DNA from 3 places in the Dactylosporangium sp. NPDC051541 genome. Region 3 is predicted to be linked to each of the others. Evidence: predicted binding sites of a transcription regulator. Region 3 holds the regulator's gene; each other region holds the start of a gene.

Region 1 (9,710 bases), on a different contig from region 3:
CCCGGTCGGCCTCGACCCCGCGCCGCGTCGAGAACCACCGGCTGCCAAACCCGACGACGACGGCCCCGAGCAGCGTGTAACCGGCCGCCCGCAGGAACCCCCGCCGCTCGTCCTCGGTGGCGTTCGCGCTCGCCTCCTGGGTGAACAGCCAGCGCAGCACGCCGGCGCCCGCGGCCGCCCCGAGGAGTGTGGGGATGAAGGCGTACCAGGGCGCGTTGTGCCGGCTGAGGGCGGCGACGATCCCGATAAGACCGAAAACGCCGATTCCGAGGTACCCCCACAAGATCCGCGTCCGCGCCAGCACCCCCACCCCGGCGGCGAACGCGGCCAGGATCACGAGCGTGCCGATGGACAGCGCGAGCTTGTCGTAGGTGTAGAAGACCTCGACCGCGAAGTCCTTGACCTTCGCCGGCACCGCGTCGATGACCACCCCACCCACGCTCACCAGCGGCGACGTGGTGGCTCCGGTGAGAATCGCGACGACTTCAGCGACGCCGACGGCAACGGCGGCGGCCGCGACCCCGGCCAGCGCGGCGAACCTGCGAGTGTGCACGCCCCAAGCATGCGGCGATCGTCCCGGCCGCACCAAGCCATGTAATGGGACGCTAAGAATTGCGAGGGCCCCGAGCGAAGATCGCCCGGGGCCCCTTGTGCATCCGCTCCGGTCAGAAGCCGGGGCCGTGCGAGTGGCCGTGACCGTGCGAGTGGCCGTGGCCACCGCCCGCGGCCGGCTCGGCGGCGGCCGGCTTCTCGACGATCAGGCTCTCCGTGGTGAGCAGGAGGGCCGCGATCGACGAGGCGTTGGAGACCGCGCTGTGGGTCACCTTCACCGGGTCGACGATGCCGGACTTGACCAGGTCGACGTACTCACCCGTGGCGGCGTCGAGGCCGTGGCCGAAGTCGAGCGCCTGGACCTTGCCGACCACGACGTAGCCGTCGAAGCCCGCGTTCTGGGCGATCCACCGCAGCGGCTCGACCAGGGCCTTGCGCACGATCGCCACGCCGACCTTCTCGTCGCCGGTCAGGCCCAGGTCGCCGTCCAGGACGGAGGCCACCTGCGCGAGAGCGGCGCCGCCGCCGGGGACGATGCCCTCCTGGACCGCGGCCTTGGTCGCCGAGATGGCGTCCTCGATGCGGTGCTTGCGCTCCTTCATCTCGACCTCGGTCGCGGCGCCGGCCTTGATGACCGCGACACCGCCGGAGAGCTTCGCGACGCGCTCGTTGAGCTTCTCCTTGTCCCAGTCCGAGTCCGACGCCTCGACCTCCTTGCGGAGCTGCTCGACGCGCGCGGTCACCTCCGACTGGTCGCCGCCGCCGTCCACGATCGTGGTCAGGTCCTTGGTGACCACGACGCGGCGGGCGGTGCCGAGCTGCTCCAGGGTGGCGCTCTCGAGCTTGTAGCCGAGCTCGGGAGCGATCAGCTCGGAGCCGGTCAGGATCGAGATGTCCTGCAGCATGGCCTTGCGGCGGTCGCCGAAGCCGGGGGCCTTGACCGCGACGACCCGGAAGGTCTTGCGGATGGCGTTCACCACGAGGGTCGACAGGGCCTGGCCCTCGACGTCCTCGGCGATGATCAGCAGCGGCTTGCTGTTCTGGACGATCTTCTCCAGGAGGGGCAGGAGCTCCTCGATGGCGGAGATCTTCTGGGTGGTGAGCAGGACGTAGGCGTCCTCCAGGACCGCCTCCTGCGCCTCGCCGTCGGTGACGAAGTGCGGGGAGATGAAGCCCTTGTCGAACTGCATGCCCTCGGTGACCTCGAGCTCGGTGGTGAGCATCGAGCCCTCTTCGACCGTGATGACGCCGTCGCGGCCGACGCGCTCCATGGCCGAGGCGATCAGGTCGCCGATGGTGGCGTCCTGGGCCGAGATGGTGGCGACCTGGGCGATCTCGGTGTGGCTGTTGACCGGGGTCGACTTGTCCTTGAGCGCCTTCACGACGGCGGCCGTGGCCTGGTCGATGCCGCGCTTGATGCCGGCCGGGTTGGTGCCGGCGGTCACGTTGCGCAGGCCCTCGCGGACCAGCGCCTGAGCCAGCACGGTGGCGGTCGTGGTGCCGTCGCCGGCCACGTCGTTGGTCTTGGTGGCGACTTCCTTGACCAGCTGGGCGCCAAGGTTCTCGTACGGGTTGGCGAGCTCGATCTCCTTGGCGATCGTCACGCCGTCGTTGGTGATGGTCGGGGCGCCGAACTTCTTGTCGAGGACGACGTTGCGTCCCCGGGGCCCGAGCGTGACCTTGACCGTGTCGGCCAGGTGGTTGACGCCGTGCTCCAGAAGGTGGCGCGCCTCGTCGGAGAAGCTCAGGATCTTCGCCATGCTTAACGGATTCCCTTCAAAGACGAAGAAAGCGACACCGCCCCGGAGCCGACAGGCGACACAGGCCTCGTAGGTCGAGGCCTAGGTCGGCCGGCGGCGGCTCGCGCCTGTGCACGAGTCCGGGGCGGTGGCCACTGCTTCTAGAACGTTCTTACTTCTCGATGACGGCGAGCACGTCGCGGGCCGAGAGCACCAGGTACTCCGAGCCGGCGTACTTGACCTCGGTGCCGCCGTACTTCGAGTAGATCACGGTGTCGCCGACCTTCACGTCAATCGGCACCCGGTTGCCCTTGTCGTCAATGCGACCCGGGCCGACCGCGATGACGGTGCCCTCCTGGGGCTTCTCCTTCGCGGTGTCCGGAATGACGATGCCCGAGGCGGTGGTCGTCTCAGCCTCGTTGGCCTGGACCAGGATGCGGTCCTCGAGCGGCTTGATCGCAACCTGCGTCGCGGTAGTCACGGGCATACCCTCCTGGGGTATCGAGCTTGCTAATCGAGTGCCCGGTGAAGCCGTCGTCGCGGGTGCCGGCCCCGGCCGGGTATGTCTGGCACCCTCGGCATGAGAGTGCTAACTCGGAGGTTATGCCGGTGGCTAGCACTCCGTCAACTAGAGTGCCAGACACGCCACGAAATCACCCGAGGAAAACCGTGCGCTTAGAGGACGTTCAGGCTCTGATCAGCGCAGACGGGCAGGCCGCACTGGCCGCCGCGGCCGCGCTGCCCGACAGTAATCCGCTCGTCGCGGCCGAGAAGCTGCGCGCGCAGGGCTTCACACCGACCCTAGCCGCCGCGGCGCTCACGCAGACCGAGTTCCGGCGGCGGGGTGCGGCGAAGTTCGGTACCGATGCCGCCAAAATGCTCTTCACCAGGGCCGGCCTGGAACAGGCGACCCGGTCGACGGTGGCCCGGCGCCGAGCCGCTCGACTCGCCGCGGCCGGTGCCACGCGGGTGGCCGACCTCGGGTGCGGGATCGGCGCCGACACGATCGCGTTCGCCCGGGCCGGCATGCGGGTCCTGGCCGTGGACGCCGACCCGGTGACCGCCGCGGTGGCCGAAGCAAACGCCCAGAACCTGCAAATCGCGGATGTTGTACTGATTGAGGCCCGCGACGCCACCACGACGCCCCTGGTCGCCATCGAGGCGGTGTTCTGCGACCCGGCCCGCAGGACGGCGGGCGGCCGCCGGGTGTTCGATCCGCGGGCCTGTTCGCCGCCGTGGGACTTCGTGACCGCCCTGCCCACCCGGGTCCCCATCACTGTGCTGAAGCTCGCACCCGGCATCGACCACGCGCTGCTGCCGAAGGGCGCGGAGGGCGAGTGGGTGTCCGTCGACGGCGACGTGGTGGAGGCGGCCGCGTGGTGCGGGCCCCTGGCCGAGGTGCCGCGGCGGGCGACGGTCATCAAGGGTGACAAGGTTTACCAACTCACCGGCGGCGGCACCCGGCAGGCTCCGGTCGGCCCCGTCGGCGACTTCCTCTACGACCCGGACGGCGCCGTGGTCCGCTCCCACCTGGTGGCGGAGCTGGCCGAGGAGCTGGACGGCACGCTGCTGGACCAGTCGATCGCCTACATCACCACAAAAACTGACATATCCACAAATTTCGCGAAACGCTATGCCATCGTGGACCGGCTCCCAATCGCGCTCAAGAAGCTGCGCGCCGCCCTCAAGGAGCGCGACATCGGCGCCCTGCAGATCCTCAAACGCGGCTCCGCGCACGACGTCGACGACTTGCGGAAACAGCTCAGGCTGCAAGGCCGGGAGAGCGCCTTCCTGGCGCTCACCAGAATTGCCGACGAGCCGGCCGCCCTGCTGCTCAAACCAGTGGATGCCCCAGCCGGCGCTGCAGATCGCTGAGCGTGTCCGCGGCGAGCAGCTCGGGCGGGCGTGACCCGAGCTGCCCCAGCAGGTGCCGCCCGGTGTCCCGGCACATCTCGTACGTGAGCCGGTCGTTCAGCCAGCGCAGCCACTCCACGATGTCGTTGATGTAGAAGGCGACGCTCTGCTCGGAGTTGCGCTGCCGCCGCTCCTCGGCCACGACCAGCAGCGCCGCCGCCAGCCGCCGGTGGGCGAAGTCGTGCCCGGTGAGGGCGTCGGCGAACGCGTCGGCCCGGTGCCGGGGTGTGGTCGGGGCCACGGTCAGTTTCGGGAACGGCGGCTCGCCCGCGGTCCAGACCTGGGCGCTGCGGGGCACGAACTCGGGCTCGAGCACGACCTCGATCCGGGACGCGTGGCCGGGGTCGTCGACCGCGACCAGGACCCGCGGGCAGTGGCTGGTGACCTTGGTGACGAACCGGGACTGGCCGGTGCCCTCCTCGACGCAGAACTTGGCGTCGGGCAGTTTCAGCAGCCCGTCGAAGACCAGCTTGCCGACCCGCGGCCCGGCGCCCTGCCACAGCCGCACTCGGACCGGGCCCACCTGCGGGCGGGCGGCGATGCGCACGTGGTGCTCGGTCGCGGTGACCGCCCCGTCGCCGTCGAACACCGACAGGTCCACGCTGCTCGTCGCGCCCAGGAACAGGTGGCCGTGGCCGAGGTACAACTGGACCGAGCCGATCTGCATCTCGCTATTGTGGGCCAGTGGCGAGCAAGGGCACTCCGGCGACCGCGATGCTGACGCGCGCCAAGATCGCGTTCACCCCGCACACCTACGAGGTCGACCCGCGCGCCGCGTCCTACGGCGAGGCGGCCGCCGCGGCCCTGGGCGTGGAGCCGACCCGGCTGTTCAAGACCCTGGTGACGACCGTCGACGGGCAGCTGACCGTCGGCGTGGTCCCGGTCTCGGCGTCGCTGGACCTCAAGGCCCTGGCGGCCGCAGTCGGCGGGAAGCGGGCCGCGATGGCCGAGCCGGCCGCGGCGGAGCGCGCCACCGGCTACGTGACCGGCGGGATCTCCCCGGTCGGGCAGCGCTCGCGGCTGCCGATCGTGATCGACGCCTCCGCGGAGGAGCTGGCCACGATGTATGTCTCCGGCGGCCGCCGCGGCCTGCAGATCGAGCTCGCCCCGGCCGACCTCCTGCAGGTCACCGGCGCGACCCTGGCGCCGATCGCGTCGCACTGAAACCATGTCGGCTGTGCGGGCATCGGACGAGGACCGGCAGCGCGTGATCGGGGTGCTCCAGCGGCACACCGAGGCGGGCCGGCTCACCCTGGAGGAGTTCTCCGACCGGGTCGGGACCGTGTATGCGGCCAAGACCTTCGACGACCTGCGCGCGGCTGTGGTGGACCTGCCGGCGCTGTCCCCGAAGACACCGACGCCACCGGCCCCGCCGGCCACCCACGACCGCCAGCTGCTACTCACGTTCGGCCTGGCGATCGCCGCCGTGGTCATCATCGGGATCATCTACGCCCTGCTCAAGTGACTTGCCGTGCCACGACCGCCACAGCGCGGCGTAGGCCCCGCCGGCCGCGACCAGCTCGTCATGAGGGCCCAGCTCGCTGATCCGGCCGTCCTCGACGACGGCCACCCGGTCGGCGTCGTGCGCGGAGAAGAGCCGGTGCGCGATCGCGATCACCGTGCGCCCTTCCAGGGCCCCGGCCAGCGACCGCTCCAGGTGCCGGGCCGCCCGCGGGTCGATGAGCGACGTCGCCTCGTCGAGGACCAGCGTGTGCGGGTCGGCCAGGACGAGCCGGGCCAGGGCCAGCTGCTGGGCCTGCGCCGGTGACAGCGACAGCGACGCGGTGTCCAGCCCGTCCGGCAGCGCGAGGGCCCAGTCCAGCGCGTCCACCGTCGCCAGGGCCGCACGCAGCTCGGTGTCGGTCGCGCCCGGCTTGGCCAGGGTGAGGTTGTCGCGGAGGCTGCCGATGAACACGTGGTGCTCCTGCGTGACGAGCGCGACGTGGCCCCGCAGTTCGTCCAAAGGCAGTGCATTCAGCGGTACCGTCCCCAGCTCGATCGACCCCGCCCGCGGCGCGTGAATCCCGGCCAGCAGCCGCCCGAGCGTGGACTTCCCGGCCCCCGAGGGCCCGACCATGGCCAGCCGCTCCCCGGGCCGCACGGCCAGGTCGATGCCGTGCAGGACATCGCGTCCGTCCACATAGGAGTAGCGCACGTCCTTGGCCACCAGCACCTCGTCGACCGGTTTCGGCCCGTCCGCGGGCACCGGCGCCGCGGCCGCCGAGCGCACCCCGATGATCCGGGCGAACGACGCCCGCCCCAGCTGCAGCATGTCGATGTAGCTGAGGATCCGGTCGAGCGGGTCGATGATCGACACGAAGTAGAGGACCGCGGCCGTCACCTGCCCGACCGACGCCCACCCCTCCATGACGAACCAGCCGCCGGCCAGCAGCGTCACCGCGGCCGGGATCGCGTAGCCGAACTCCGACAGCGGGAACCAGACGGTCCGCAGCTTCAGCGTGTACATCGCGGCCTTGTAGGTGCCCGCCAGCTGCTCCTGCGTCCGTTGGACCCGCCGCTGCTGCCAGCCCAGCGTCTCCACGGTCCGCGCGCCCTCGACGGTCTCCGCGAGCCCGTCGGCCATGCGGGCCAGCGCCGCAGTCTCGCGCAGGTAGCCGTCGTTGGCGCGGCGGAAGTACCACCGCGAACTGCAGTAGATGACCGGCACCCCGACCAGCGCCGGCAGCAGCAGAATCGGCCCGACGAGGCCCACGGCGACGAGCGTCAGCAGCATCTGCAGCCCGCTGACGACGATCATCGGCAGCGCGATCTGCACCGAGTCCGACGTCTGCGCCACGTCCCTGGAGGCCCGGCTGAGCAGGTCACCGGTCCCGGCCCGCTCGACCGTCGACAACGGGATGGCGAGCACCCCGTCGACGAACTCCTCGCGCAGCCGGGCCAGCACCCGCTCGGCCAGCTGCGCCGCCACCACCTTCGCCCAGCGCACCAGCACCGCCTGCGCGACCACGAACCCGGCGATGGCCAGCGCGATCCGGTCGACGGTCACGGTCGTGGTCCCGGTCGCCACCCGCTCGACCAGCAGCCCCAGCAACGGCGGCGCGGCCAGCCCGGCGGCCGCACCGGTGAGGTGCAGCGCCAGCACGCCGGCCAGCCGCCAGGGATAGTCGGTGAACAGCGCCCGCAGATAGGCCCGCACCTGCGCCCGGGAAGCGATCGGCAGCATCTCAGTCCTCCCCGCGGGTCACGGTCGCGGCGTAGGCCGGGCAGCGGTCCAGCAGCTCTCGGTGCGGCCCGGTCGCGGCCACCTTCCCGTCGGCGTCCACGAACGCGACGGTGTCGGCCCGGTCGAGCAGCAGCGGACTGGTCGTGCAGACGACGGTGGTGCGCCCCTTGCGCCGCTGCGGCAGCCGCTCGGCGATCCGGGCCTCGGTGTGCGCGTCGACGGCACTGGTCGGCTCGACGAGGACGAGCACGGGCGGGTCGAGCGCGAGGGCGCGGGCCAGCCGCAGTCGCTGCTGCTGCCCACCCGAGAAGTCCCGCCCCCGCTCGGCGATCTCGGTGTCGAGCCCGTCCGGCAGGGCCTCGACGATGTCCACGGCGGCCGCGTCGGCGAGCGTGTCACCGTCCCCGACCTCGTCCCGCAACACCCCGCGGAACAGCGTCGCGTCATTATCCGCGAGGAGGATTTCCCGCCGCACCTCTTCAAGTGCCAGCTGCTGCAGTGGTACTCCCCCGAGGCGCACATTCGACCGGGGATCGAGCAGGGCGAGGCGCTCCGCGATGGCCGCCGCGTCCTCCGGTCGCACCGCGGCCACGGCCGTGAGCCGGTGCCGCTCCACCAGGAGCCCGGAGTCGGGGTCGTCCAGATCGCCGCCATGCGCTGATTCTGCGGGCCGGACCTTGGATTTTTCTTGGATGTTTTTGGGCTCGAAGTCCGGCCGAACCTGCAGGACGGCAACCACCCGCCCGGCGGCGACCAGCCCCCGCGTGAGCTTCTGCGCGAACTCGGTGAGGGTCCGCAGCGGCCCGATGAGGAACGCCGCGTAGGCGTAGAACGCCACCAGCTCCCCCGGCGAGATCCGCCCGCTGACCGCGAACCGCGCCCCGAGCCACGTGACGAGCGCGATGAAGCACCCGGGCAGCAGGATCTGCGCCGCCTCCAGCGTGGCCTCGACCCGCGCCACCCGCACGCCCGCGAACCGGACCCGCTGCGACTCGACGTGGTATCGCCGCGAGAACTCACTCTCCCCGCCGACCCCGCGCAGCACCCGCAGCCCGGCCACGATGTCCGCGGCCCGCGAGGTGAGCTCCCCGGCCAGCTCCCGCTGGTGCCGCCGCCGCTGGTGGAGCGGCCGCAGCAGCCCCCCGACCACGATCACCAGCACGGGCACACCGAGCACGACGACCAGCCCGAGCGGCACCGACACCCGCAACAGCAACGCGGTCACGACGACGATCGCGACGACCGCCCCACTGGCCCGCGCGGTGACGTCGATGGAGTACCCGATGTGATCGAAGTCGGTGGTCCCGATACTGACGACTTCCCCGGTGGCCACCCGCTTCTCCAGCGCCGCCCCGAGCCGGGTCGCCTGCCGGGCCGTGACCTGCACGGTCCGAAACCCGGCGCTGAGAAAGTTCGAAACCGCGAACCGATGCCGCATGATCCCGGTGACCGCGGTTGCCGCCCCGAGCCCGAGCACCCCCGCACCCGCCCAGAGCAACCGCGTCCGATCATGCGCCGCGAGGGCATCCACCCCAACCCCGATAGCCGCCGGCACCAACGCCTGGCTGACCATCCACAGCACGCCGAACGTCACGCCCCCGGCGATCAGCGGCAGCTGCCCCCGAACGATCCACAGCAGATAGCGAAAGGCCGACCGGCTGTCGGGCTCCCCGGGCTCAGCTTGAGGCAGTCTCCGCACAGCCCCCGACGGTAACCGCACACCCCGCCGGAGCGCCTTACATTTTCGGAGCCCTCCTGTGGTCCGAACCCCAGGAAGGCTGAACTAGCGGTCGACCTCGGTGAAGTCCCAGAACTGCGGTTTGCGGGAGACCAGGTGCGACGGCGGGTCGGTGAAGGGCTCCGGGGTGCTGCCGCGCCACTTGGAGATGACGACCAGGCGTTGGTCGGTCGAGGAGTAGACCTCGCTGCTCAGGTGCAGGGGGCTCACCTCGACCCGGGGCAGCATGGCCTCGCAGACCCAGGACAACAGCTCCCCGAACGCCTCCGGGTGCGCTCGTACCTCCCACATGCGCACGATCACGGCGGTGGACTCTACTACCCCCATGTCACGCCGTCACCAGCGTGATCGGCATCGCCGAGTCCGACGGTAGGCCCAGCCGGCCCGGTGCGGCGCCGGCGGCGACCAGGTGTGAGCCCAGCGCGGCCACCATCGCGCCGTTGTCGGTGCAGAGCTTCGGGCGGGGGACGCGGACCGTGATGCCGTGTTTTTCGGCGCGTTCCTGGGCCATGGAACGGATTCGGGAGTTGGCCGCCACACCGCCGCCGATGACCAAGGTATCGATGCCGTTCGTGACGCACGC
Region 2 (9,710 bases), on a different contig from region 3:
CAGCCGGGGCTGGCCGGGGAGCGGCTGTTCGTGGTCATGCGCGAGCAGGCCGACCTGTCGGGGCTCTCAGCGGTGGCCGACCACACGGAGCGGGTGCGGCAGACCTACGAGCGGCTGGTCTCGACCGCCGAGCGCACCCAGGCGCCGCTGCGGGCCGAGCTGCGCTCCAAACACGTCTCGTTCACGCCGTTCTACCTGGTCAACGGCGTCGAGGTGGACGCCGGGCCGGTGGCCCGGCAGTGGCTGGCCGGGCGCTCCGACGTGCTGCACGTCCTGCTCAACCCGCAGCTGCGGCCGCTGCCGGCGGCGGCCGAGCCGATGCACGGCGGGCAGGCCGCGCCGGCGTCGACGCCGTGGAACCTCACCCTCATCGGGGCCGACCGGGTCTGGGCCGACGGCACGACCGGCAAGGGCATCGTGGTCGGCAGCTCCGACTCGGGCGTCGACGGCACGCACCCGGCGCTGCGCGGCAACTTCCGCGGGGGCGACGACTCCTGGCTCGACCCCTACAACGGCACCCGGTCCCCGACCGACCCCAACGGCCACGGCACCCACACGGTGGCCACCGCGGTCGGTGCGGGTGTGGGCGTGGCACCGGGCGCGTCCTGGATCGCCTGCGAAAACCTGCCCCGCAACCTGGGCAGCATGGCCAACTACCTGACCTGCCTGCAGTTCATGCTGGCGCCCTACGCGCCGGGCGCCGACCCCTGGCACGCCGGCCGGCCCGACCGCGCGCCGCAGGTGCTGACCAACTCGTGGGGCTGCCCGTCCCTGGAGGGCTGCGACCTCTACTCGATGCGGCCGGCCATCGACGCGTTCACGGCCGCCGGGATCTTCTTCGTGGCGGCGGCCGGCAACACGGGGCCGGGCTGCTCCTCGATCACCGACCCGCCGGCCAACTACGCGTCGACGCTGACGGTCGGTGCGGTGGACCGCAACGCGCGGGTGGCCGACTTCTCCAGCCGCGGGCCGACCGCGGACGGCCTCACCAAGCCCGACGTGATGGCGCCGGGGGTGGACGTGCTCTCCGCTCTGCCCGGCGGCGGCTACGACGTGCTCAGCGGCACCTCGATGGCCACGCCGCACGTGGCCGGGGTGGTCGCGCTGATGTGGTCGGCCAACCCGGCGCTGGTCGGCGACATCCCGCGCACCCGCGAGATCCTGCGGTCGACGGCCCGGACGGCACGGACGCAGGGCACGTCCTGCGGCTCCGAGTCCAACACCGTCGGCGCCGGCCTGGTCGACGCCTACGCCGCCGTGCGAGCCGCCAAAGGCTAGGGTCTTTCAACCGCAGGTCGCGCGCAGGACCCGCATCGCGTTGTCCCAGGCCAGTTTGCGGAGTTCCCGCTCCGACCAGCCGCGGGTTCCGAGCTCGGCGAAGAGGGCCGGATACGCCGACACGTCCTGGAGGTCGCTCGGGACCAGCTCGGTGCCGTCGAAGTCGCCGCCGAGCGCGACGGCGTCGAGGCCGGCGACGGCGCGGACGTGCTCGACGTGGTCGGCCACATCGCGGGCCGACGTGGGCGGGCAGGGGTTCGCGTCGATCCAGGCCTGGCGCTGCCGCAGGAAGGCCGGGGTGTCCCAGGGTGGCTCGAGCGCGTCCTCGACCCGGGTCAGCTCCTCACCCCACTGGCGGCAGGCGTCGCGCAGGAAGAACGGTACGAACGTCACCATCACCACGCCCTGCGAGTCGCGGACCCGGGTCAGGACGTCGTCGGGGACGTTGCGCGGGTGGTCGCACAGGGCGCGGGCCGACGAGTGCGAGAAGAACGCCGGATGCGTCGTCGTGTCGAGCGCCGCATGCATCGTGGTGGTCGCCACGTGGGACAGGTCGCAGAGCATGCCCAGGCGGTTCAGCTCCCGCACCACCTCGTGGCCGAACGGGGACAGGCCGCCGTGCGCCGGGGTGTCGGTGGCGCTGTCGGCCCAGCCGGTGTTGCGGGAGTGGGTCAGGGTGAGATAGCGGATGCCGAGCCGGTGCAGTGCGCGCAGGACGACCAGCGAGTTGTCGATGCAGTGACCGCCCTCCGCGCCCAGCAGGCACGCGATCCGGCCCTGGGCTCTCGCCCGGTCGACCTCGGCGGCGCTGCGGGCGATCGCGAGGGTGTCCGGGTAGCGCGTGGCCAGGCGCTGCACGAGCTCCACCTGCTCGACGACGTTGATCGCGGCCTGCGGCTCGGGGCGGTCGTTGGGGACGTACACGCTCCAGAACTGCGCCGCCACTCCCCCACGGCGCAGACGGGGGAGGTCGGTGTGCAGGCCGGTACCGGTGAGGTCTTCGCTCAGGTCCAGGCGGCCCTCGGGGTCGCGGACGCGCAGGCGCCAGGGCAGGTCGTTGTGGCCGTCGATCACGTCCATGACCAGACCCTAAAGGCAAGGTGCGGTCCGGCCCCGAAATGCGCGTTTTGCCGGCAACATGCGAACCGTCCTCATATGGTGAAGCTGGGCCGACATGAGGGGGGACCCATGGGCAAGTCAAAGAAGAACGACAACTTCGACAGCCAGGGCATCGAGCGCGGCATGCACCGCAGCGAGGACGACCTCGGATACCTGGACCAGACCGACGACACGATGAGCACGCCGGACTCGATCATGTCGGGCGACATCATGTCGGGCGAGTCCACCACCGCCAACACGGCGACGATGCGGGCCCGCACCAAGACCCAGCAGGACCAGACCGCGATGCAGAAGAAGCGCGGGAACCAGCCGGACATGTGAGGCGCTCTATCCAGACGACGTCGTCGCCCGTGGCATAACGGGGGATCACGGGTGACGGCGGCACGTGTGCGGGGCAGGTCGGTGGCGAACCCACGGCCTGCCCCACATGCGTTTCCCGGCCTCTACAGCGTCTTCGTGTAGATCCAGAATACGCGCTCGACCCGGGCCGCGACCGCCTTCGAGTAGAACGAGATCGGGCCGGCCCAGCCGATCTGCGCGGTGTCGTGCCCGGCCGCGCGCTGGTCGGCGAGGCAGCGGCGCAGCAGCACCCGGCCCACACCGAGCCCCTCCGCCGCCGGCGCGGTGCCCATGGGACCGAACCAGCTCGGACGATTCGCGCCGTACGCCGCGAAGCCCAGGATCTCACCGTCCCGCACGGCCACGTAGCAGCCGGCGTCGGCGCGGCCCAGGCTCTGCTCGACCTCCCACGCCCAGCCGTCACCCCAGATGGCCCGCACCCACTCCGGCGCGTCCGGACCGGCGGGCCCGACCTTCACCCCCATGGCCTCCAGCCGCGACTCGTCCACCGGCCCGTCGAGCTCTGGGCCGCGCAGGTCCGCGGTCATGTTCCAGGCGGTGTCGGTCATCTTGTAGCCCGCGCTACGAGCCAGACAAACCATCGGGGTGTACCGCACATCGATGCCCGGCCACGCATAGCACGGCGGGTTGCCACCGAGCCGGACGCGCGTCGCACCGAGCCCGGCCAGTCGCCGCTCCACATCCCGGAGCAGCGTGGCCCCGACACCGCGGCGGCGGGCTTCGGGCGCGACCGCGAGCAGTTCGACGTGGCCGAGCTGCGGGTCGGTGTCACTGATAGAGGCAAACGCGGCGGCGGTACCGTCCCCCGTCCCCAACCGCACGACTTGCCGCCCCCGGGGCGGTGCCGCCAGCCGAGCCGCCAGCACCGGTGCCTCAGCCGCGTCCTCGGGCAGGTCAAGCCCCCGCGCCAGCAACACCCCGACCGCCCCAGCGTCGAGTTCCACGATCATTTGGTAAACATACCTAACTGTTTCCCACGACGTCCGCCCAGGTCACACGCTTCTCCCAGATCCCCCGCGCTGCAGCGAGCCGCGCCTCCCAGCACGTCCGCTCGGATCACGTGTTTCGGAGCGCCCGCACTTCGGCCGGCCACCGCTCACGCCACCGACGTCCGCGCGGCGATGTCGTACGACTCCGAGCCCTGACACCCGCCCCAGGTCACGCGATGGTCAGACCGCCCGCACTGCAGCGAGCCGCCGCTTCGAGTACTCGTCGTCCCAACAAACCGCCGCCTCCCACGCCGCCGACGCCTGCCCGGCAACGTCATAGGCCTCGTCGTCGAGCCCAGCGGCGTTGTCCGGCAGCGCCAGGTCAAGGTCGGGCACGTCGACATGCGCCTCGTCCCAGTCGATCAGTCCGACGCGATCCGCCGTGATCCGCACGTTGCCGGCGTTCGGGTCGCCGTGCACGACGCAAGCCGCCCGCCCGGCGAGCCGAGCCCAAGCCGCCCGGCAGCGAGCAACCCCTTCCGCAGGCATCGCGTTGAGGTCGACTTTCGTCCCAGAGTCGGCGTGCAGCAGGTCGGTCGACGACCGCCACCCGGGCCGCTGCGGCCACCCCGACGTCACCCGGTGAAGCTCCCGAAGCGCCCCCGCCACCCGCCGCCAGTCGTCCGACGTCTCCGGCGGCCCACCCTCCAGAAAGGTCATCACCACCAGCCCGTCGACGAACAACCGCCCGTCCACGGTCGGAATGGGCACCGGCACCGTCAACCTTTCCCGGTCGAGGTACTGCAGCAGCCCAGTCTCCCAAGCAAGATCAGCATCACTCCGCCGCCCGAGCCGCCCAACCGCCGGCCGCCCATCAACCCGCACCCGCCACACATCATTGGCCACCCCACCGGAGAGCCGCTCAACGCGAGCCGCATCCGCCCCCCACCGCCCAAGCGCCTCCCACCCCATAGGCCCCCACCTTACGGACCTCCCACCTCCCAGAGGCACCCAATATCGCTCCACCGCTGCGCTACGACCACGAAACACCCGCCACCCAAACGACACGACCGCGACAACGAGCCACGACGAGCCACCGCCAACGACGAGCCACTGCCATCGACGACGACGACGACGGCGACGGCGACGGCGACGGCGGCGGCGGCAACGGCGACCACGGCGGCGGCAACGGCAACGACGGCAACGGCAACGGCAACGGCGACGGCAACGGCAACGGCAACGACGACGGCGGCGGCGGCGGCGGCGGCGGCAACGGCAACGGCAACGGCAGCGGCAACGACGACGGCAGCGGCGGCAACGGCAACGGCGAGCCGCTGCCAGCGACGCCCGGCACGGCAGCGCAAGGCAACAACCGACAGCGGTCCGAACCCCACGACACGCTGGCCGCACGATGTGACGCCGGCGGACGGATCGGCGAGCGAGAAGCGAATCGGTGGACGGATCAGCGGACGGCCAGCGGATGGGCAGCGGATCGGCAGCGGATCGGCAGCGTGACGTTCGACGGTCAGTGGGTCGACGACGAAGGCCCAGCCGAAGTGCCCCAAAGCGATGCCGAAAACGCGCAAATTCGACTTATCCGCCGTCGGGGTATAAATCCGAAAAGTCGTGGTGCGAAGCGCCCGACTTTTCGCGGAGCGCCGACTCTTCGTGAACGCTCACAGCAAGCGAGTTGGCGCCCAAGGGTCGGCCCCATGCGGAGCGCCCGACTTTCGCGGGGCGCGCGCAGCGAGTGAGCTGGCGCTGGACGGCGGGCGGGCGGAGTTCCCGGCGGTTCGGGGGTGGCGCACAGCAAAGCGGGCCGACCCCGGAGGGTCGGCCCGCTTCGTGTGGAGCTGGTGGACTCAGAAGTCCATGTCGCCGCCGCCGGGGGCGGCCGGGGCCTTCTCCTTCTCCGGCTTGTCCGCCACCACGGCCTCCGTGGTGAGGAACAGGGCCGCGATGGAGGCGGCGTTCTGCAGCGCCGAGCGCGTCACCTTGGCCGGGTCGATGATGCCCTCGGCCAGGAGGTTGACGTACTCGCCGGTCGCGGCGTTGAGGCCGTGGCCGGGCTCGAGGTTGCGGACGCGCTCGACGACGACGCCGCCCTCGAGGCCCGCGTTCACCGCGATCTGGCGCAGCGGGGCGTCCAGCGCGACCTTGACGATGTTGGCGCCGGTGGCCTCGTCGCCGGTCAGCTCGAGCTTGTCGAACGCGGTCTTGCCGGCCTGCACGAGGGCCACGCCACCGCCGGGGACGATGCCCTCTTCGACGGCCGCCTTCGCGTTGCGCACGGCGTCCTCGATGCGGTGCTTGCGCTCCTTGAGCTCGACCTCGGTGGCCGCGCCGACCTTGATGACCGCAACGCCGCCGGCCAGCTTGGCCAGGCGCTCCTGCAGCTTCTCGCGGTCGTAGTCGGAGTCGCTCTTCTCGATCTCGGCGCGGATCTCGGCGACCCGGCCGTTGATCGCCTCGGCGTCACCGGAGCCGTCGACGATGGTGGTCTCGTCGCGGCTGACGACGACCTTGCGGGCGCGGCCGAGCAGGCCGAGGTCAGCGTTCTCGATCTTCAGACCGAGGGTCTCGCTGATGACCTGGCCGCCGGTCAGGATGCCGATGTCGGCCAGCATGGCCTTGCGGCGGTCGCCGAAGCCGGGGGCCTTGACGGCGACCGACTTGAAGGTGCCGCGGATCTTGTTCACGACGAGGGTCGCCAGGGCCTCGGCCTCGACGTCCTCGGCGATGATCGCGAGCGGCTTGCCCGCCTGCATGACCTTCTCCAGCACCGGGAGCAGGTCCTTCACCGCGGAGATCTTCGACTCGACGATGAGGATGTAGGGGTCGTCGAGGACGGCCTCCATCCGGTCGCTGTCGGTCGCGAAGTACGGGGAGATGTAACCCTTGTCGAAGCGCATGCCCTCGGTGAGCTCGAGCTCGAGACCGAAGGTGTTGCTCTCCTCGACGGTGATGACGCCTTCCTTGCCGACCTTGTCCATCGCCTCGGCGATGATCTCGCCGACCGTGGTGTCACCGGCGGAGATGGAGGCGGTGGAGGCGATCTGCTCCTTGGTCTCCACGTCCTTGGCGAGGTTGGACAGCTCGTCGGCGACGGAGGCGACAGCCGCCTCGATGCCGCGCTTCAGGGCCATCGGGTTCGCGCCGGCGGCCACGTTGCGCAGGCCCTCACGGACCAGCGCCTGGGCCAGCACGGTGGCCGTCGTCGTGCCGTCACCGGCGACGTCGTCGGTCTTCTTCGCGACTTCCTTGACCAGCTCGGCGCCGATCTTCTCGTACGGGTCCTCGAGCTCGATCTCCTTGGCGATGCTCACACCATCGTTGGTGATGGTGGGCGCGCCCCACTTCTTCTCGAGGACGACGTTGCGGCCACGGGGGCCGAGCGTCACCTTGACGGCGTCAGCGAGGGTGTTCATGCCCCGCTCGAGGCCGCGGCGCGCCTCTTCGTCGAACGCGATAATCTTGGCCATTCGGCGTTGTCCTCCTGGACACTCACGATTCGCCTCGACCCCGTGGGGCCGGCGGCGCACCGCCTGCATTTCACACCTTCGAGGACCCAGCGGGACCTCGGCGGTCGGGCCGGATGAGCCCGCGACGACCAGCCTCAGGTGGTTGCCCACCGGAGGACTGCACCGTCCCGACCTTGGCACTCACCGGTTGCGAGTGCCAAGTCCTTGTTTAGCACTCTGGCCGGTCGAGTGCAAGCAAACGGAAGCCCCGCGACAGGTGATCTGGAGGGTGTCCGGCGAGGCCGGGAGGAAGGCGGCGGACCGGGCGATCGGCGCCGGACGTGGGCCGCGCGGCGGCCGGACGAGCCGCAAAGGCGCCGGAAATAACGGCGCGATCCATGAATAGGAATAAAACGGGCATTAAATGGAGCGGGCAACAAATACGCGCAGGGCACCGCTCCTCGTCAATGAGAACGGTGCCCCGGCGGGTTGTTAGAGGAGCTGGGTTCAGGCAAGCAGACGAACCTGCTCGGCCTGCGGACCCTTCTGACCCTGCGCGATCTCGAACTCGACGCGCTGCCCATCCTCCAGCGACTTGTAGCCGTCCATCTCAATCGCGGAGAAGTGGACGAACACGTCCTGCCCCCCGTCGACCGCGATGAAGCCATAGCCCTTCTCGCTGTTGAACCACTTGACGGTGCCCTGTGCCACGGTGCACTTCCTCTACTTCGGTCCTGCGCTACCTCGGCTGGTTGTGGGGACCAGCTCCGGGTCGTCGGCCACAACCGCCGGTTCCGGGGGTGGACTCCGACGCGAGAACGATGACCGAACCGCACGGTACAGGAGTAACCCGACTGCCGACAGGCCCAAATCGGACAGCAAGGTCACGAATCAAACAGCTGTAAAAGGTCGCCGAGCATGCCTTCTCCGCAATTTTCCGTTGCGAAGGCAAGCATCGCCCGGCGACTACGTGTTAGTAACCTTCGCGCCTACACGTGACGGCGTGACTGGACAACGCGGAAACGGCTCGCGACGTACGCACCGTCGGTGAGCGCGGCATTGGCGGCCGGATTGGCGCCGCTGGCGTGGAAGTCGGAAAACGCGGCCGACTGGTTCACGAAGACGCCGCCGGTCAGGTTGACTGACAAATGCACACCAGCAAGCAGAGCGGCCTCTTCCATCGCGTCGAGGACCTCCGGCGAAGTCGAATAGACCGAAGCGGTCAATGCGCCCTTCCGGCCGACGGTGGCCCCGAAGATCCGCAAACTGCCCGCCGTGGAATCGGTGGCGACAACGAAGGAAATGGGCCCGAACCACTCCGTGCCATACGTCTGCTCGTCACCGGCACCGAGTTTCCGGATGAGCGGTGTACGCACAGTCGCGGTCGCATAAGCCGGATGTGAAACGTCTGATGATTCGAGCACCGCGGCGCCGACGGAAGCCGCTTTCTGGAGCCTCTCCAGAACGCCGTCGTTCACGATTGCGCCGGTCAGTTCCACGCCCTTCGCGGGCTCCGCCGTGAGCGCCCGCACGGCACCGGCAATACCGTCGGCAACCTCGTCGATGCTCTTGTGCCCCTCGTTCGTCGCGATGCCGCCGACGGGCACGAGAATGTTCTGCGGAGTGGTACACATCTGGCCGCTATACAACACCAACGAGAACCCGATGTTGCGACACATTCCGGCGAAGTCGTCGGTCGAGTCGACGACGACGGTGTTGACGCCGGCCTTCTCGGTGTAGACGACGGCCTGGCGGGCGTTGGCCTCCAGCCAGTCGCCGAACTCGGTCGAGCCGGTGAAGTCGATGATGCGCACCTCCGGCCGCAGCGCGAGCGTCTTGGCCAGCCCCTCACCGGTCCCCTCGGCGGCCAGCAGCACGAGGTTGGGGTCGAAGCCGGCGTCGGCGAGCACCTCGCGGGCGATCTTCACGGTGATCGCCAGGGGCAGCACGGCCCGCGGGTGCGGCTTGACGATCACCGGGTTGCCGGTGACCAGGGACGCGAAGAAGCCCGGGTACGAGTTCCACGTGGGGAACGTGTTGCAGCCGATGACCAGCGCGGCTCCACGCGGTACCACATGGAAGGTCTTCGACATTTTCAACGTCTGGCCCTTGCCGGCGGGCTTCTCCCAGTCGGCCACGGCCGGCGTGCGGGTCATTTCGCGGTAGGCGTAGGCGATCGCCTCCAGGGCCCGGTCGAACGCGTGCGGCGCGCCGGCCTGGAACGCCATCACAAAGGCCTGGCCGGTCGTCGCGTGCACCGCGTTGGCCAGCTCGAACGCGGCCTTGTGCAGACGCGCGAGAATCTCCAGGCCCACTCCGGCCCGGGTCTGCGGCCCGGCCGCCCGCCACGCCGGCATTCCTTCGGCGAGGGCGGCAAAACCAAGATCAAGATCGATTCGGGGGTACCGCACGTCGAGCGCGATCCCGAACGGCGAACTCTCGGTCGCGACCCAGTCGGTGATCCCGGGCTGGTCCTTGAGCGGAAAATCGGTGCCGAGGTAGGCCCGGAACGCGGCCTCCCCCTCCGCGGCGGCATGCTCGCCGTAGACGCGGGGACTGGGCG
Region 3 (9,710 bases):
CCACGACCGGCTTGCTGCCCTCCCAGATGGCGGCGAGGACCTCCCCGAGGCGACTGATCGGCGGCTTGCCGGTACCAATCGCAGCCGCTGTTTCTTTGAGGTCGGCCCCGGAGCTGAAAACCGGGCCGGTGTGGGTCAGCACGACCACGCGGACCGCGTCGTCGGCCTCGGCCGCCGCGAGCGCCGCGAGGAGCTCCTCGATCAGGCCCGTGGACAGCGCGTTGCGGTTGGGCGGGCTGTCCAGGGTGAGCGTCGCCACGCCCCGCCCCGTCGACGATCGCACGAGAGACATGCGGGCACACTAGTGAAATGCCCGGAGCACTACCAGAAGGCGAGCCGATGCCCCGCGACGGTGCCCTGCCCGACGGGGTCGCCGACGGCGCCGGTCGGCGGGGCTTCGGGGTCTACGTCCACGTGCCGTTCTGCGCCACGCGGTGCGGATACTGCGACTTCAACACCTACACCGCGAGCGAGGGCGTGCTCAGCGCCGGCTACGCCGACCAGGTCCTGGACGAGCTGTCCCTGGCGGCCAAAGTGGTCGACCCGGCCCGAGTCGACACAATCTTCTTCGGCGGGGGTACTCCCACGCTGTTGCCTGCGGCCGAACTCGCGAGGATCTTGGACGGCATCGACCGGACGTGGGGCCTGTCCACCGACGCCGAGGTGACCACCGAGGCCAACCCCGAGTCCGTCGACCCCGCCGGCCTGCGGGAGCTGCGCGCGGCCGGGTTCAACCGGATCTCGCTCGGCATGCAGTCGGCCGCACCGCACGTGCTGGCCGTCCTGGACCGCCGGCACACTCCGGGCCGGCCCGCCGCGGCCGCCGCCGAGGCCCGCGCGGCCGGGTTCGAGCGGGTCAACCTGGACCTGATCTACGGCACGCCGGGGGAGCGGCCCGAGGACTTCGCGGCCTCCCTCGCCACCGTCGTCGACGCCGGGGTCGACCACGTCAGCGCCTACGCCCTGATCGTCGAGGACGGCACGCGGATGGCGGCCCGGATGCGCCGGGGCGAGCTGCCATACCCCGACGACGACGTGGCCGCCGACCGCTACATCGCCGCCGACGAGACCCTGCGGGCGGCCGGTTTCACCTGGTACGAGGTGTCGAACTGGTCGAAGGACTCGCCCTGCCGGCACAACGAGCTCTACTGGCGGGGCGGGGACTGGTGGGGTCTCGGCCCGGGCGCGCACAGCCACGTCGGCGGGGTGCGCTGGTGGAACGTGAAGCACCCGCACGCCTACGCCGCCCGGCTCGCGGACGCTTTGTCGCCGGCGCAGGCCCGTGAGGTACTGACGCCGGATGAACGGCACATGGAGGACGTGCTGCTGCGCATCCGGCTCGCGGACGGCCTGCCCCTCGATGTGCTGGACGCGGCCGGTCGGGCCGGGGCCCGCGACTGCCTCGCCGGCGGGCAGCTCGACGCCGATGCGTTCGCGGCCGGCCGGGCCGTGCTGACGCTGCGCGGCCGGCTCCTCGCCGACGGCGTCGCCCGGGCCCTGACATGAAGCAGGGGCGGCCGGTGTGGCCGCCCCTCTCCGCACGTCCGGTGCTTACTTGATCATCCGGAAGGTCAGCGGGTAGCGGTACAGCTCACCGTTGTTGGCCTTCACGCCGCCGATGATCGAGAAGACGATGACGACGATCCACGGCACGAACAGCGAGATGAACAGCGTGCACACCGACAGCAGGGCCCCGATGAACAGGATGATGCCCCACGTGATGTGGAAGTTCAGCGCCTCGTTCGCGTGCGCCTTGACCGTCGGCGACTCGTTGCCCTTGGCGAGGAGCGCGACGAGCGGGGCGATGAAGCCGAAGAGCACACCGCCGAAGTGGGCGATGAGCGCCCAGGTCTTCTCGTCGCTGTTGTTGTAGCCGACCGGCGTGAAGCCCGGTCCGCCGGCGGGTGCGCCGTAGGCACCGGCCTGGCCGTACTGCCCGGGCTGCTGATAACCCGACTGCTGGTAACCGCCCGGCTGCTGCTGCTGGTATCCGGGCTGCTGGTATCCGCCGGGCTGCTGCCCGTAGCCGGCACCCGAGGTGGGTGGTGTGCCGTAGGCCCCGCCGCCACTGGACGGCGGCGGGTACCCGCCACCCGACACGGGCGGCTGGGGCGGATACCCGTAGTTAGGGTCCTGCGGCTGGCCGTAGTCCCCCGGGGGGCGAGGTGGTTCACTCATGCCGCCACCGTAGGGGCATCGATCAAGTGGCGCCAGCGACACGACATGACTTCTTTTAGACAACTTTTACCCAGTACAGCGGCGGTGGCGCCGAGGGTCGGCCAAACGATCATCGCGTGCCTGTGGACGCCTGACGTAGACTGGCACTCACCAGTTGGGAGTGCCAGTCTGTGTGCTAGTCCCGGAGGAGGTGCCATGGCCCTTGACGAGCGCAAGCTCGAAGTGCTCCGCGCCATCGTCGAGGACTACGTCGCCACCCAGGAGCCGGTCGGCAGCAAAGCGCTGGTCGAGCGGCACAACCTGCGGGTCTCCCCGGCGACGGTCCGCAACGACATGGCCGTCCTGGAGGAGGAGGGATTCATCCGGCAGCCGCACACCAGCGCCGGCCGGGTGCCCACCGACGCCGGCTATCGGCTGTTCGTCGACAAGCTGTCCCGGGTCAAGCCGCTCAGCCAGGCCGAGCGCCGGGCCATCGAGCGGTTCCTGATCGGGGCGGTCGACCTCGACGACGTCGTCCACCGCACGGTCCGGCTGCTCGCGCAGCTGACCCGGCAGGTGGCGGTGGTGCAGTATCCGAGCCTGTCGCGGGCGAGCGTCCGGCACTTCGAGCTCGTCCCGATCTCCACCACGCGGCTGATGGTGGTGATGATCGCCGAGACCGGCCGGGTCGAGCAGCGCCTGGTCGAGCTGCCGGCCCCGATCCTGGCCGACGACGTCACCGAGCTGCGCCGGCTGATCAACGAGAAGCTGGTCGGCAAGCGGCTGGCGGACACGCCACCCCTGGTCGTCGCCCTCGTCGAGGAGTCGGCGCCGGGACTGCGGCCGCCGATGACCGCCCTTTCGACGGTACTGCTGGAGACGCTGGTCGAGCGGACCGAGGAGCGCATCGCGCTCGCCGGGACCGCCAACCTGGCCCGCGGCGGCCTGCTGGACTTCCAGGGCTCGCTGCGGCCGATCCTCGAGGCCCTCGAGGAGGAGGTCATCCTGCTCAAACTCTTCGGCGAGGTCGAACCCAGCATGACGAGGGTCCGCATCGGCGACGAGAACGAGATCGAGGACCTGCGGACGGCTTCGATCGTGGCCACCGGCTACGGTCCGGGCACCACGATCGTCGGTGGGATGGGCGTGCTCGGCCCGACCCGCATGGACTACCCCGGAAACATCGCGACCGTCCGGGCCGTGGCACGCTACGTCGGCGACCTGCTGGCACAGAGTTGACGGCTACATCAGCGTTGCACTCAGCATCGACTATCTCAGGGGCATAGGACTCAGTGGCGAAGGACTATTACGGGATTCTCGGCGTCAAGCGGGACTCCACAGCCGATGAGATCAAGCGGGCCTACCGGCGGCTGGCCCGCGAGTTCCACCCGGACGTCAATCCGGACCCGGCGGCGCAGGAGAAGTTCAAAGAGATCAACGCCGCCTACGAGGTCCTGTCCGACCCGCGTAAGCGGGAGATGGTCGACCTCGGCGGCGACCCGCTCGCGCCCAGCGGCGGCGGAGGCGGCCCCCAGGGCGGCGCGTTCGTCGGCTTCCAGGACATCATGGACGCGTTCTTCGGCACCCAGTCCGCCCGCGGGCCCCGCCCGCGCGTGCGCCCGGGCGCCGACGCGATCCTGCGCCTCGACCTCGACCTGCACGAGACCGCCTTCGGCGTCGAAGCCCCCATCCAGGTCGACACGGCCGTGGTCTGCACCACCTGCCAGGGCGCCGGCACCGCCCCCGGCACCCAGCCGCAGACCTGCGAGATCTGCCAGGGCCGCGGCGAGGTCCAGTCGGTCCAGCGCACCTTCCTCGGCCAGGTCGTCTCGGCCCGCCCCTGCGCGGCCTGCCAGGGCTTCGGCACCGTGATCCCGCACCCGTGCGCCACATGCGGCGGCGACGGCCGGGTCCGCACCCGCCGCTCGCTCACCGTCAAGATCCCGTCGGGCGTCGAGGACGGCATGCGCATCCGCCTGGCCCAGCAGGGCGAGGTCGGCCCCGGCGGCGGCCCGCCCGGCGACCTCTACGTCGAGATCCACGAGCGCCCGCACGACGTCTACTCCCGCAAGGACGACGACCTGCACTGCCGCGTCACGGTCCCGATGACCGCGGCCGCGCTCGGCACCCGCCTGACCATCAAGACCCTCGACGGCGAGGAGACGGTCGACGTCAAGGCCGGCACCCAGCCGACCTCCACGCTGCGCATCCGCGGCAAGGGCGTCCCCCACCTCCGCGGCGCCGGCCGCGGCGACCTCTACGTGCACCTCGACGTGCGCACCCCGACCCGGCTGGAGCCGGAGCAGGAGCGCCTGCTGCGCGAGTTCGCCCGCACGCGCGGCGAGGAGGTGGCCGAGCTGTCCAAGCAGGGCGGCTTCTTCTCCCGCATGCGCGATGCGTTCAACGGCCACCAGTGAGCCTGCCCCTTTTCCTGATACCGTCGCTGCCGCCCGGCCCGTCATACGTCCTCGACGGGCCGGAGGGCCATCACGCCGCCGACGTGCAACGCCTGACCCCCGGCGAGGCGCTGCTCCTCGCCGACGGCCGCGGTGGCCTGGTGCGCGGCGTCGTCGTCTCCGCGCGCAAGGGTTCGCTGGCCCTGGAGCTGGACTCGCCGACCTTCGAACCCGCGCCCGACCCCGCCCTGACGGTGGTGCAGGGGATCGCCAAGGGGGAGCGCGGGGAACTGGCAGTACAACTGCTGACTGAAGTTGGTGTTGATCGGATCGTGCCGTGGCAGGCGGCGCGCTCCGTAGCGCGGTGGAAGGACGACCGGCCCTTGGAGCGCTGGCGGTCGACCGTGCGCGAGGCGGCCAAGCAGTCCCGCCGCTCGTGGGTTCCCACGGTGTCGCCGGCGGCCACGACGAAGCAGCTGTCCCTCTCCGGAGTGGTTTTCGTCCTGCACGAGGAGGCGTCGGTGCCCCTCTCCGCGGTCCCACTGCCCTCGTCCGGCGAGATCACGTTGGTCGTAGGCCCCGAAGGCGGTGTGGCCCCCGAGGAGCTCGATGTGATCGGCGGGACACCGGTCCGTCTCGGCCGCGAGGTGCTGCGGACGTCGACCGCCGGTGCCGCCGCCGTCGCCGCCCTCTCGGTCCGCCTCGGCCGCTGGTAGGACCTAGCGGAAGTAGCTGGCGCCGTTGAGGTCGAGGATGGCGCCCGAGGACCATTCCGCCTGCGGGGATGCCAGGTGCAGGACCGCCGCGGCGATCTCCTCCGGGGTGGCGACGCGGCCGAACGGGCTCTGGGCTCGGATCGCGTCGCCCTCCGGGGCGGCGAGCAGGTCGGCTACCAGGTCGGTGGCCACGAAACCCGGCGCTACCGCGGACACCGCGATGCCCTTCGGGGCGAGGGCGCGGGCCAGGCTTTGGGTCATCGAGTTGAGGGCGGCCTTCGACGCGCCGTAGGCCGGGTGGTCGGGCTCGCCGCGGTAGGCGCCGCGGGAGCTCACGTTGATGATGCGGCCGCCCTGGCCCAGGTGCCGGGCCGCGCACCAGCAGACGTTCGCCGGGGCCAGGAGGTCGACGGCGAGGGTGTCGTGCCAGGCCCGCTGCCATTCCTCGTAGTTCACGTCGAGGATCTTGTGCTCGATGTAGACGGCGGCGTTGTTGACCACCACGTCCAGGCCGCCCAGGGCTTCGGCGGCCCGGTCGACGACGGTGCGGACCGCGTCCGGGTCGGACAGGTCGCCGAAGACGACTGCGTGGCCTTCGGCGGGCAGACCGAAGTCGGCGGGGGTGCGGCCGTGGACGGCCACCCGGTCGCCGGCGGCGGTGAAGGCCTGGGCGATCGCGGCGCCGATTCCGCGGGCCGCGCCGGTGATCAAGACCCTGCGAGCTGTCATGCGCGAAATAGTATTCCGGGATGAAGGTGTCGCAGCGGTATGAGCGGATGGTTCGGGAGACCCAGGCCGACGCCCGGGTTCCCGGGCTGAGCGTGGCTGTCCATCGGGCCGATCGGCCGCTGTGGACGTTGCAGGTGGGCGAGGGAGTGGACGCCTCCAGTCAGTTTCGGATGGGGTCCATCACCAAGACGTTCACGGCCGTGCTGGTCATGCAGTGCCGGGATGAAGGGCTGCTCGGCCTCGACGATCAGATCGCTCGGCACCTGCCGGTCAAGGCGCACGGGGAGCTCACCGTCGGGCGGATGCTGTCGCACCTGTCGGGGCTGCAGCGGGAGCCGTTCGGGGACGTGTGGGACACCATGCTGGCGCCCGACCTCGAAGGGCTGCTCGCGCAGCTGGACCGGGCCGAGCAGGTCCTGCGGCCGGGGCTGCGGTTTCACTACTCCAACCTCGCCGTCGCGCTGCTCGGGCACCTGGTCGGGCGGCTGCGCGGCGGGACCTGGGCCGAGGTGCTGCAGGATCGGATCCTGGACCCGTTCGGGCTCGCCGACACCGCGGTCACGCCCGAGCGGCCCGTGGTCGGGTATCAGGTCGATGCCTGGTCGGACTTCGCGCAGCCCGAGCCGCCCGCCGACTTCGGGGCCGTCGGGCCGGCGGCGCAGCTGTGGAGCACCGCTGGGGATCTGGCCCGGTGGGGTGCCTTCCTCGCCGATCCGCGGGAGATGGACCCGAACGGGACCGTGCTGTCGGCCGCGACCGTCGAGGAGATGCGGGCGCCGCAGGTCGTCACCGAGGATGTGCTCTGGGTGCGCGCGTTCGGGCTCGGGCTGATCCTGCATCCGCGGGCCGGGAGCGAGCGGGTCGTGCACGTCGGGCATGACGGGGCCATGCCAGGGTTCCTCGCCGCGGCTTACGGGCGGGTCGGCGGCAGCGGCACGCCGCGAGCGCTCGGGGTGGCGTCGCTCGGCTCATCCGGTACCGCCGGGGAGATCTGTGCATTGCCGCACGAACTGCTCGATGCCGTCGCCGAGCACGACCCCGCGGAGATCGCGCCCTGGGTGCCGGGGCCGGCCGCGCCCGCGCAGTTCCGGTCGGTGCTCGGGCGGTGGTGGGGCGAGGGGTTCGAGTATGTGTTCACCTGGCGGGACGGTGCCCTGCACGCGCGGGCGGCCGAAGCCGCGGTCAAGCGGCCGCCGGCGGTGTTCGCGCCGGTGGACGGCGCGCCCGACGTGTTCCGGACCGTGTCCGGGCGGGAGGCGGGGGAGCTGCTGCGGCTGACCCGGGACGCGGACGGGGTCGTGGTGCGGCTGCACTGGGCGACATACCGGTTCACGCGTGGTCAGGAGACCTTCGACGGGTACCAATTCTGAAATGGCATTTGGCACTCAACGACTGATCATGGTGAAGACGGCGCCGTTGGGGTCCTCGATGACGGCCAGGCGGCCGTGCGGGGAGTCGAACGGGCCGTGCTGGACCCGCCCGCCCGCCTCGACGACGCGCTCGGCGGCCGCGTCGGTGTCGTCGGTGGCGAAGTACACCGTCCAGTGTGCGGGAATGCCGTCCCACTCCGAGTTCATCGTGAGCCGGCCCGCGACCGGGTCGGCGTCGCCCAGGCTCCACGCCGAGTAGTCGAACAGCTCGTCGCCGGCGTCGACCGTGCCGGGAATCTTGGTCTGCCGGTAGCCGAACAGGCCGTGGTAGAAGAAGTCGGTCACGGTGGGTTCGCGGGTGTTCACCTCGGCCCAGCACAGGGCGCCGGCCTCGTCGAACAGCTGCGAGCCGGTGTGGCGGCCGGGCTCCCAGGCGCCGAACGCCGCGCCCGATGGGTCCATGGCGAACAGCATCCGGCCGTTCTCGGGGATGTCCATCGGCGCGACGAGCATCTTGCCGCCGTGCTCCTCGATCCGGCGGGACGTCTCGGCCAGGTCGTGCGACATGAGGTACAGGCTCCACGCGGCCGGCAGCTGCTCGGACCCGGGCATCGGCGGGCTCATGCCGGCGACGATCCGGCCGTTGCGCAGGCACATCACGTAGTTGCCGAAGTCGGCGCCGGTGTCGGCGTACTCCCAGCCGAACACCGTCGCGTAGAAGTGCTGCGCGGCCGGCACGTCCGCGGCCACGACGTCCGCCCAGCAGGGCTCGCCGTCGATGTATCCGGTGCGCTCGACCATGCTGGGCCCTCCCTCGGTAAACCGGTCATCTGCCTCCCTATCAGCCCAGGTGGGTGGTCCGTGGCGGATTCGGCGCAGACGGCATGTTCGGCCGAACACGATCGAGCGGCGCGTCCCGCGGAAAATGGGAACGGCCGTATGCGCGGTCAGCCGATACCATGAAGAGCCTGGACATGAGCCCAGGCTGGAGCGAGCCCGGAAGCAGGTGCTTGAGGCCCATCGCGGCCAAGGTATGACCGAGACCCCAAACCCCGCGCCGGCAGCTGCGTCGGAGCAGCCCGTGCGGGCCATCAGCAAGATCACCGTTCCCGACCCCCACGTCATGGTCAGGCTGCTCGGGGCCGGCGACGAGATCCTCAAACTCGTCGAGCGGTCGGTGCACAGCGATGTTCACGTGCGGGGCAACGAGATCACCATCACCGGCGTGGCCGCCGACAATGCGCTGGCCGAGCGCATCTTCGGCGAGCTGATCGAGCTGGTGCGCAAGGGTGAGACGCTCACTCCGGACACGGTCCGGCGCACCGTCGGCATGCTGCAGCAGAACACGACCGAGCGCCCGGCCGAGGTGCTGACCCTCAACATCCTCTCCCGGCGCGGCCGCACCATCCGGCCGAAGACGCTGGGCCAGAAGCGCTACGTCGACTCGATCGACCAGCACACGATCGTGTTCGGCATCGGACCGGCGGGCACCGGCAAGACCTACCTCGCCATGGCCAAGGCCGTGCAGGCGCTGCAGGCCAAGCAGGTCAACCGGATCATCCTGACCCGCCCGGCGGTCGAGGCCGGCGAGCGGCTGGGCTTCCTGCCCGGCACGCTCTACGACAAGATCGACCCGTATCTGCGCCCGCTCTACGACGCGCTGCACGACATGCTCGACCCGGAGTCCATCCCGAAGCTGATGGCGGCCGGGACGATCGAGGTGGCGCCGCTGGCGTACATGCGCGGCCGCACCCTCAACGACGCCTTCATCATCCTGGACGAGGCCCAGAACACCACGCCCGAGCAGATGAAGATGTTCCTGACCCGGCTCGGCTTCGGTTCCCGGATCGTCGTCACCGGTGATGTGACCCAGATCGATCTGCCCGGGGGGACCCGCTCCGGCCTCCGGGTCGTCCGTGAGATCCTCGACGGCGTCGAGGATGTCCACTTCGCCCAGCTCGGCAGCGCCGATGTCGTGCGCCACCGCCTGGTCAGTGAGATCGTCGACGCCTACGCCCGCTGGGACGAAGCGCAGGAGGCTCAGCAGCAGCCGGTGCGCGCCGTCCCGGACCGCGCCGCACAGGGCGGCCGGCCCGGGCGCCGCAGATAGCCCCGGGAGCCCCGTTGTCCATCGAGATCGCCAACGAGTCCGGCGTCGACGTCAACTCCGACACCGTGCTCGCGGTGGCTCGGCACGCACTCGACGAGATGGGGGTCAACCCCCTCGCCGAGCTGTCGATCCTGTGCGTCGACGTCGAGTACATGACCGAGCTCAACCACCGCTGGATGGACGGCGAGGGCCCGACGGACGTGCTGGCCTTCCCGATGGACGAGGGCAGCGT

Evidence for each region. The regulator HrcA, encoded in region 3, represses chaperone genes, less so after heat shock. The targets are predictions, from matches to a motif close to GGTTNGCACNCTCNNNNNGAGNGTGCNAACC.
Region 1: a site for HrcA is predicted at 2,856-2,886, ahead of groES (co-chaperone GroES). Genes of this name have one in related genera too.
Region 2: a site for HrcA is predicted at 7,340-7,370, ahead of groL (chaperonin GroEL). Genes of this name have one in related genera too.

What each region holds. Positions count from the first base shown of each region.
Region 1 covers NZ_JBITDU010000011.1:40,212-49,921, forward strand. The annotation lists gene ACIA8L_RS38380 (molybdopterin-dependent oxidoreductase) at 1-553, opposite strand, end outside; gene groL (chaperonin GroEL) at 666-2,312, opposite strand; gene groES (co-chaperone GroES) at 2,464-2,778, opposite strand; gene ACIA8L_RS38395 (methyltransferase domain-containing protein) at 2,961-4,166, shown strand; gene ACIA8L_RS38400 (hypothetical protein) at 4,126-4,872, opposite strand; gene ybaK (Cys-tRNA(Pro) deacylase) at 4,890-5,369, shown strand; gene ACIA8L_RS38410 (DUF1707 domain-containing protein) at 5,383-5,670, shown strand; gene ACIA8L_RS38415 (ABC transporter ATP-binding protein) at 5,602-7,389, opposite strand; gene ACIA8L_RS38420 (ABC transporter transmembrane domain-containing protein) at 7,391-9,088, opposite strand; gene ACIA8L_RS38425 (hypothetical protein) at 9,173-9,430, opposite strand; gene tsaD (tRNA (adenosine(37)-N6)-threonylcarbamoyltransferase complex transferase subunit TsaD) at 9,456-9,710, opposite strand, start outside.
Region 2 covers NZ_JBITDU010000001.1:324,674-334,383, reverse strand. The annotation lists gene ACIA8L_RS01525 (S8 family serine peptidase) at 1-1,278, shown strand, start outside; gene ACIA8L_RS01520 (dipeptidase) at 1,285-2,358, opposite strand; gene ACIA8L_RS01515 (hypothetical protein) at 2,467-2,718, shown strand; gene ACIA8L_RS01510 (GNAT family N-acetyltransferase) at 2,841-3,707, opposite strand; gene ACIA8L_RS01505 (phosphotransferase enzyme family protein) at 3,927-4,658, opposite strand; gene ACIA8L_RS01500 (hypothetical protein) at 4,670-5,272, opposite strand; gene groL (chaperonin GroEL) at 5,549-7,168, opposite strand; gene ACIA8L_RS01490 (cold-shock protein) at 7,655-7,858, opposite strand; gene paaN (phenylacetic acid degradation protein PaaN) at 8,137-9,710, opposite strand, start outside.
Region 3 covers NZ_JBITDU010000006.1:200,449-210,158, forward strand. The annotation lists gene ACIA8L_RS27450 (enoyl-CoA hydratase-related protein) at 1-292, opposite strand, end outside; gene hemW (radical SAM family heme chaperone HemW) at 310-1,506, shown strand; gene ACIA8L_RS27460 (DUF4870 domain-containing protein) at 1,552-2,178, opposite strand; gene hrcA (heat-inducible transcriptional repressor HrcA) at 2,374-3,396, shown strand; gene dnaJ (molecular chaperone DnaJ) at 3,450-4,574, shown strand; gene ACIA8L_RS27475 (16S rRNA (uracil(1498)-N(3))-methyltransferase) at 4,571-5,269, shown strand; gene ACIA8L_RS27480 (SDR family NAD(P)-dependent oxidoreductase) at 5,273-5,998, opposite strand; gene ACIA8L_RS27485 (serine hydrolase domain-containing protein) at 6,019-7,368, shown strand; gene ACIA8L_RS27490 (VOC family protein) at 7,384-8,169, opposite strand; gene ACIA8L_RS27495 (PhoH family protein) at 8,402-9,478, shown strand; gene ybeY (rRNA maturation RNase YbeY) at 9,493-9,710, shown strand, end outside.